Regions from separate parts of the Bradyrhizobium sp. 6(2017) genome, predicted to be linked through region 1. Evidence: riboswitches for the same ligand, from Rfam matches in the RefSeq annotation. Region 1 holds a riboswitch; each other region holds the start of a gene.

Region 1 (2,195 bases):
CCCGCGATGATGAAGGGCAACGCCAGCGCGACATGCTGAAAGCTGCGGTCCTCGAGCGAGCCGAGCAGCCAGAACGCGATCTCCAGCACCACGAAGGGATTGCTGGAGAGGTTCATCACCAGCGCGGTCGCAGCTCCCGCAAAGCTCGAGATCGCGAGCCCCGCGAGGATCAGAATCAGCAGCCCGGCATTGCGGCCGGCGATCGCGAGCAGCGCGAACACCGAGCCGAACGCGGCGATGATCGCCACCACCGGCAGCGCGTAGGAGCGCACGTCGGCCAGGCCGAGCGCGATCACCAGCACCGCGCCGAACGCCGCCGATTGCGGCGCGCCGAACAGCGACGGCGAGGCCAGCGGATTGCGCAGCAGGCCCTGCAGCGCCGCGCCTGACAGCCCGAGAATGCCGCCGATTGCGAACGCCAGAATGGTGCGCGGCAAACGAATTTCGCGCACGATCACCTGCGCCACGTCGCTGCCGCCGCCGAACAGCGCCTCGGTCACCGCGAGCGGCGACAGCCGCACCGGCCCGATGCCGAGCGAGATCACGCACAGCAGCGCCACAAGCGCGAGCAGCGCCGCGGTGGCGCCCCACCGTCGCCGCGCCGCGACCTCGGCCGCCAAGGCAAAATCCTGCACGCTCATTGGATCCATGCTCTTACAGCGATCGCCGTGGCAGACAAGCGACACTCGATAAAAACCGTGGCCGCCCAGCCATTGCCCGACTTCCGCCGGATTGACTTTGCTGCCCGGCCGAACCCTAGATGAACATGACGGTTCTTTAGCGAGATGAAAAGGGAATGCGGTGCGGGGAAACTTCCCCAAGGCCGCGGCTGCCCCCGCAACTGTATGCGGTGAATCCTTCGTCACAGGCCACTGGGAATCTCGGTCCTGGGAAGGCGACGAAGGGTAACGACCCGCGAGCCAGGAGACCTGCCGTCAGCCGTGGTCACACGCGAAGATGCCGGTCGGGGAGTACAGGCATGAGCTTCACCTGAGGCTGTTAGCACGATGGTGAGACTGGTTCGCGGTGACGTGCCACTGACGTTACCGAGGTCTCGCTTATGCTCACTTTCTCTTTCCATTGGCGGCGCACGCTGCTGCTCGCGACGACGATGCTCGCGCCTGTATTTATTGTCTCCGCCGCGCGGGCGCAGCAGGCGCCTGCTCCCGATCAGCTACCGACCATCGAAGTCACCAAGCCGGGCGATCAGAACGTCACGCGCGCCAGGCCGGCCGCGGACGAAGCGCCGGCGCCGCGCCGCCCGGCGCCGGGCACCGCAGAGAGCACCAATGTGGGCGGCGGAAGCGGATCGGGCACCACAGGGACAGGCACGGCCACCGGAACGGGCGGCACCAGCGGCGGCCGCCAGTTCGCCGGCATTGTCGGATCGTCCTCGGCCCTGATCACGGCCGACGACATCGCGCATTCGCCGGTACAGTCGCTGCCTGAAATCCTCGCGCAGGTGCCGGGCGTGCAGCTGCAAACGCTCTATGGCGGGCCGAACGGCGCCAAGACCGCGGTCGACCTGCGCGGCTTCGGGGCATTCGCCACCGACAACACGCTGTTCCTGCTCAACGGCCGCCGGCTCAACGACGTCGACAAGGCCGGCTTCGACCTCACCACGATCCCGCTCGATTCGATCGCGCGCATCGAGATCACGCGCGGCAACAGCGGCGCCGTGCTCTACGGCGACAATGCGGTGGGCGGCGTCGTCAACATCATCACCAAGACCGGCGTCGGCGGTCCGCCGACGACGATGAGAGCCGAGGCGGGATATGGCTCGTTCAACACCCGCATGGCCGCCGTCTCCGCGGCGCTCAATGCGGGACCGTGGTCCACCTCGTTCTACGGCAACGGCATCAAGTCCGACGGCTACCGCGTCAACAATGCGCTCGACCAGCGCAACGCCGTCGGCAGCATCAACTACACCACGCCCGATCTGACCGCCTTCCTCACCGTCACGGGCAGCGACCAGAAGCTCGGCCTGCCCGGCGGGCGGCTGGTCGATCCGTCGATCGGGATCAACGAGCTGCAAACCGACCGCAGGGGCAGCAGCACGCCGTTCGACTATGCCAACCAGCAGACCGCCAGCGTCACCGCCGGCTTCACCAAGACGCTGATCAACGGCGTCGACCTGATCGTCGACGGCGGCTGGCGGCAGCGCGATACCCAAAGCGGCTTCTTCGGCACGGTAC
Region 2 (2,195 bases), 2.8 Mb from region 1:
TTCGACGCAAGTCCTGTCCTCCGCAAGCAGGTAGAGGCGCTGAGCCGTGCTAGCCTCGGCTTGAGCCGATCAATAGTTTCGAGAGAATCTGTCGAGCGGTGTTACTCAAGAGCGGTCTTACCATCAATCCGAACAGAGACGGCAACAGCAAAGACACCGAGGGCACTCCAAACAGCCATTTTCATTGCGAGCCGGTCTCCTTGGTTTGGTTGATATGCTTGCCTGGGCAGTATCGCCAAAAAGTGTCCGAGTGACGCCTACCAGAAATGGCTGGCATCACAGAAACACCTCGCGCCGCGTATGCTATCTTATTCGGTGGATCGTTGATTGCTTGGAGAAGGCAGCGCAGCGCGCCGTGCTTGATGAACCGGGGCCAGCTTGCATGAAAGCCGTCTGTTCGACCAAGTGGTCCTCGGCGCAAAGGCGGCGTATTCGGATTTGTCGCTGCCCGCGCGGAGGGACTTTCGGGATGTCATCCGATGTCCGTGATTGCAGAGCGACTTCTGCATCGAGGATGAACGGTGGGCATGCCGCTAGGCACATTAGCAGATCGCAACATGAATTCGCGAGGTTGACGGAACATCCCTTTTGCCGATAATTGAAGGTGTCGAGGTTCTCCGGTCTCATTAGGCCGGAGCTAAGAGGGAAGCCGGTGTCAATGCCGGCGCTGTCCCCGCAACTGTGAGCGGCGAGCCGCTGTCCAACGAAGTCACTGAAGCCTGACGGTTTCGGGAAGGCCGGACAGCAGCGCTGAGCCGCGAGCCAGGAGACCTGCCCCGACACTATCTTCGTCCACGGGCGGGGTGTCCCGGTGGTGCGCCAAGCAGCGGTCGCTCGCGCGACTTCTTCTGCCTGCGTCCGCCATGGCCTTTGCCCCCAATATGGGGTTAACGCTATGTCTCTACTCTCTCTTCCGGTTGCCACACTCGGAACGCCACGCATCGGTCCAAGGCGAGAGCTCAAGGTTGCGCTCGAAAGTTACTGGGCCGGAAAAATCGCCGAACAGCAGTTGCTCGAGGATGCAGCTGGCCTACGTGCCGCAAATTGGGCTCGCCAGAGGTCTCTCGGTGTCACCGTGATCCCATCGAACGATTTCTCGCTGTACGACCAGGTGCTCGACACCAGTGTCATGGTTGGTGCCATCCCAGAAGTCTACGAGACGAATGCCGGATCCATTTCGCTCAAGACATACTTCGCCATGGCACGCGGGTCACAATGCGACGGTCAGGATGGGAGTTGCGGTCACCCGTCGCGTGGATATGGCGCACCCGCGCAGGAGATGACCAAATGGTTCGACACCAACTACCATTACATGGTCCCGGAATTTCACCCGGGGCAGACTTTCAGACTATCCTCTCGCAAACCAATCGAGGAGTACGAGGAAGCCAAGGCCCTTGGCTTTCAGACGCGCCCTGTCCTGATCGGGCCGGTTACATTCTTGAAGCTTGGCAAGAGTGCCGATCCTGCGTTCCAGCCACTGTCACTGCTGGATGACCTGATACCGGTCTATATTGAGCTTTTGAAGGAATTGGCCAAACGCGGGGCAAATTGGGTTCAATTCGACGAACCTTGGCTAGTCCTTGATCTGGATGAGAGTTCGCGAAAATCCTTGGTACATGCTTATGGCCGGCTCGCAAAGGAAGGGCCGGCCATCAAGATCATGGTTGCAAGCTATTTCGGTGGCCTCTGCGACAATCTGGACGCTGCCCTGCGCCTGCCTGTTGCCGGGCTTCACGTCGATCTGGTTCGCGCGCCAGAGTTATTGAGCCAGATCATTGCGAGCGGCCGAAGTGACCTCGTCATGTCGCTCGGCGTCATAGACGGTCGGAATGTTTGGCGATCGAATTTGTCGGCGCTCCGCCAGCGACTGGACCCCGCGATTGCGAAGCTTGGTAAGGACCGCGTACAGATCGCCCCATCCTGCTCGCTGCTTCATGTGCCGGTCGATGTTGAACTCGAGACCGGGCTCGCCTCCGACGTCAAGAGCTGGCTTGCTTTCTCGGTTCAGAAGATGCGTGAGCTTGCGACCTTGGCGCGGGCACTCGCAGGCGACCAGAATGTTGCGAAAGCTCTTGCGGAATCGGAGTGTGCCGCAGCCGTCCGCCGGACGTCGCCGAAGATCCGAGATGCCAATGTCGTTGTCCGGCTGAGTGCGATCAACCAGGCCATGCGCCGGCGCGCCAGCCCATTTGCCA
Region 3 (2,195 bases), 3.0 Mb from region 1:
GAAAGGCAAGACGCGCAGGCCGCGTCGTCTGGCAGCGCGCGCCAGGCCCGCGACGATGAGCGACTTGCCCACGTCCGAACCCGCTCCCTGGATCATCAATGCGCGCGCCATGGCGATAACAGTCAGAACTCGACGCCCGGTTGGGCCTTGATGCCGGAGCGGAACGGATGCTTCACCAGCGTCATCTCGGTGACGAGATCGGCGATCTCGATCAATTCATCCTTGGCATTGCGTCCGGTGAGCACGACATGCGTCATCGGCGGCTTCGACGTGGTCAGGAAGTCGACGACATCGGCAATGGCGAGATAATCGTAGCGCAGCGCGATGTTGATCTCGTCGAGCACGACCATGCGCAAGCTCGGGTCTGCGATCAGCTGCTTGGCCTTCTCCCAGCCGGCCTGCGCCGCCGCGATGTCGCGCGCGCGATCCTGGGTCTCCCAGGTAAAACCTTCGCCCATCGCGTGGAATTGACAGAGCTCTCCGAAATGCCCGGTGAGCAGGCGGCGCTCGCCGGTATCCCAGGCGCCCTTGATGAACTGCACCACGGCGCATGGGAAGCCATGCGCCACGCAGCGCACGATCATGCCGAAGGCGGAGGAGGACTTTCCCTTGCCGGCGCCGGTATGAACGATGATCAGACCCTTTTCGCCGCTCTTGGTCGCCATGATCTTGTCGCGGGCGACCTTTTTTTTCGCCATCTTGGTCGCGTGGCGCGCATCCAGCGAAACCTCGCTGCTGACGACCTCGTCTTCGGCGCCGTTTTCTTCAGAAATCATGACGTTCCTTCGGCTTGACAAGTTCGAGCCACGGACGAATGGTGGGCCCGCGTTGGTTCCTGTCCTACGACAGGCGAAGAGGGAATGCGATAGGGCTCAAGGTGGGCCTGAAAAGCAGCCGCCCCCGCGACCGTGACCGGAGAGATGCCCAAAGCCACTGATTCCTTGTCGAGAATCGGGAAGGTGGGCATCGAGGGAGAAATCCTGCTCCGCAAGCCGGGAGACCTGCCAACGCAACGTGTTGTGAGACCGGCGGACGGGGTGTTCCGCGACGGGGAAACGAACCCATTCACAACGGTTCGTGTGCCTCTTCGCCTCCCGCTGTTAATCCAGGATGGGCGATGAGCGTTACACTTCATGTCTGCATCACCTGCCGCGCCGGCCAGACGCTGGCGGAAGGTGAGCTCGCGCCCGGTGCGCGCCTGTATGCCGCGCTTGTTGAGGCCGGCGTGCCCGATGACGTCAATCTTGTTCCCGTCGAATGCCTGTCGGCGTGCAGCCAGGGTTGCTCGGTCGCGCTCAGTGCGCCGGGGCGGTGGTCCTACGTCTACGGCCGCCTGTCCGCTGACAATGCCAGGGATGTGATCGCGGGCGCCACCGCCTATGCCGCGGCGCCTGACGGCATCGTGCCGTGGCGCAGCCGTCCGGAAATCTTTCGCAAGCAATCGCTCGCTCGAATCCCACCCCTTGCCGTCGTGCCGGAGGCCGCAGAATGACTACGCTCGCCAAGGTTCCGGTCACCGTCGTGACCGGTTTTCTCGGGTCCGGCAAGACAACGCTGATCCAGCATCTGATCCGCAACGCCAACGGCAAGAAGCTCGCGGTGCTGGTCAACGAATTCGGCAGCGAAGGCGTCGACGGCGAGATCCTGAAGTCGTGCGCCGACGCCAATTGTCCGGCCGAGAACATCGTCGAGCTCGCCAATGGCTGCATCTGCTGCACCGTCGCCGACGATTTCATCCCGGCCATGGAGCAGTTGCTCGCGCGCCGGGTGAGACCTGATCACATCGTGATCGAGACGTCCGGCCTCGCTTTGCCGAAGCCGCTGCTGAAGGCGTTCGACTGGCCGGAAATCCGCTCGCGGATCACGGTCGACGGCGTGATCGCGCTGGCCGATGCGGAGGCCGTTGCTGCCGGCCGCTTTGCGCCGGATCCGGCCGCAGTCGATGCACAGCGTGCGGCCGACGACAATCTCGACCACGAGACGCCGCTGTCCGAAGTGTTCGAGGACCAGATCGCCTGTGCCGATATCGTGCTGCTGACCAAGGCCGATCTCGCCGGAGCCGAGGGGATCAAGGCGGCCAAAGCGGTGATTGCGGCCGAAATGCCGCGCGAGGTGCCGATGTTGCCGATCGTCGACGGCGTCGTCGACGCGCGGGTCATCCTGGGACTCGAGGCCGCCGCAGAGGATGATCTCGC

What was found. A riboswitch is a leader RNA that binds a small molecule or an ion and turns the genes downstream of it on or off. The one in region 1 is predicted to bind cobalamin.
Region 2: it holds a riboswitch for cobalamin, as region 1 does, so the genes downstream of both, metE (5-methyltetrahydropteroyltriglutamate--homocysteine S-methyltransferase) here and G6P99_RS03875 (TonB-dependent receptor) in region 1, are expected to answer to the same signal.
Region 3: it holds a riboswitch for cobalamin, as region 1 does, so the genes downstream of both, G6P99_RS17585 (DUF1636 family protein) here and G6P99_RS03875 (TonB-dependent receptor) in region 1, are expected to answer to the same signal.

What each region holds. Positions count from the first base shown of each region.
Region 1 is NZ_CP049289.2:833,893-836,087, reverse strand. Features, by position in the region: gene G6P99_RS03880 (FecCD family ABC transporter permease) at 1-641, opposite strand, end outside; cobalamin riboswitch at 754-951, shown strand; gene G6P99_RS03875 (TonB-dependent receptor) at 1,061-2,195, shown strand, end outside.
Region 2 is NZ_CP049289.2:8,067,667-8,069,861, reverse strand. Features, by position in the region: cobalamin riboswitch at 594-793, shown strand; gene metE (5-methyltetrahydropteroyltriglutamate--homocysteine S-methyltransferase) at 896-2,195, shown strand, end outside.
Region 3 is NZ_CP049289.2:3,789,598-3,791,792, forward strand. Features, by position in the region: gene G6P99_RS17575 (cobyric acid synthase) at 1-111, opposite strand, end outside; gene cobO (cob(I)yrinic acid a,c-diamide adenosyltransferase) at 123-776, opposite strand; cobalamin riboswitch at 813-1,023, shown strand; gene G6P99_RS17585 (DUF1636 family protein) at 1,118-1,492, shown strand; gene cobW (cobalamin biosynthesis protein CobW) at 1,489-2,195, shown strand, end outside.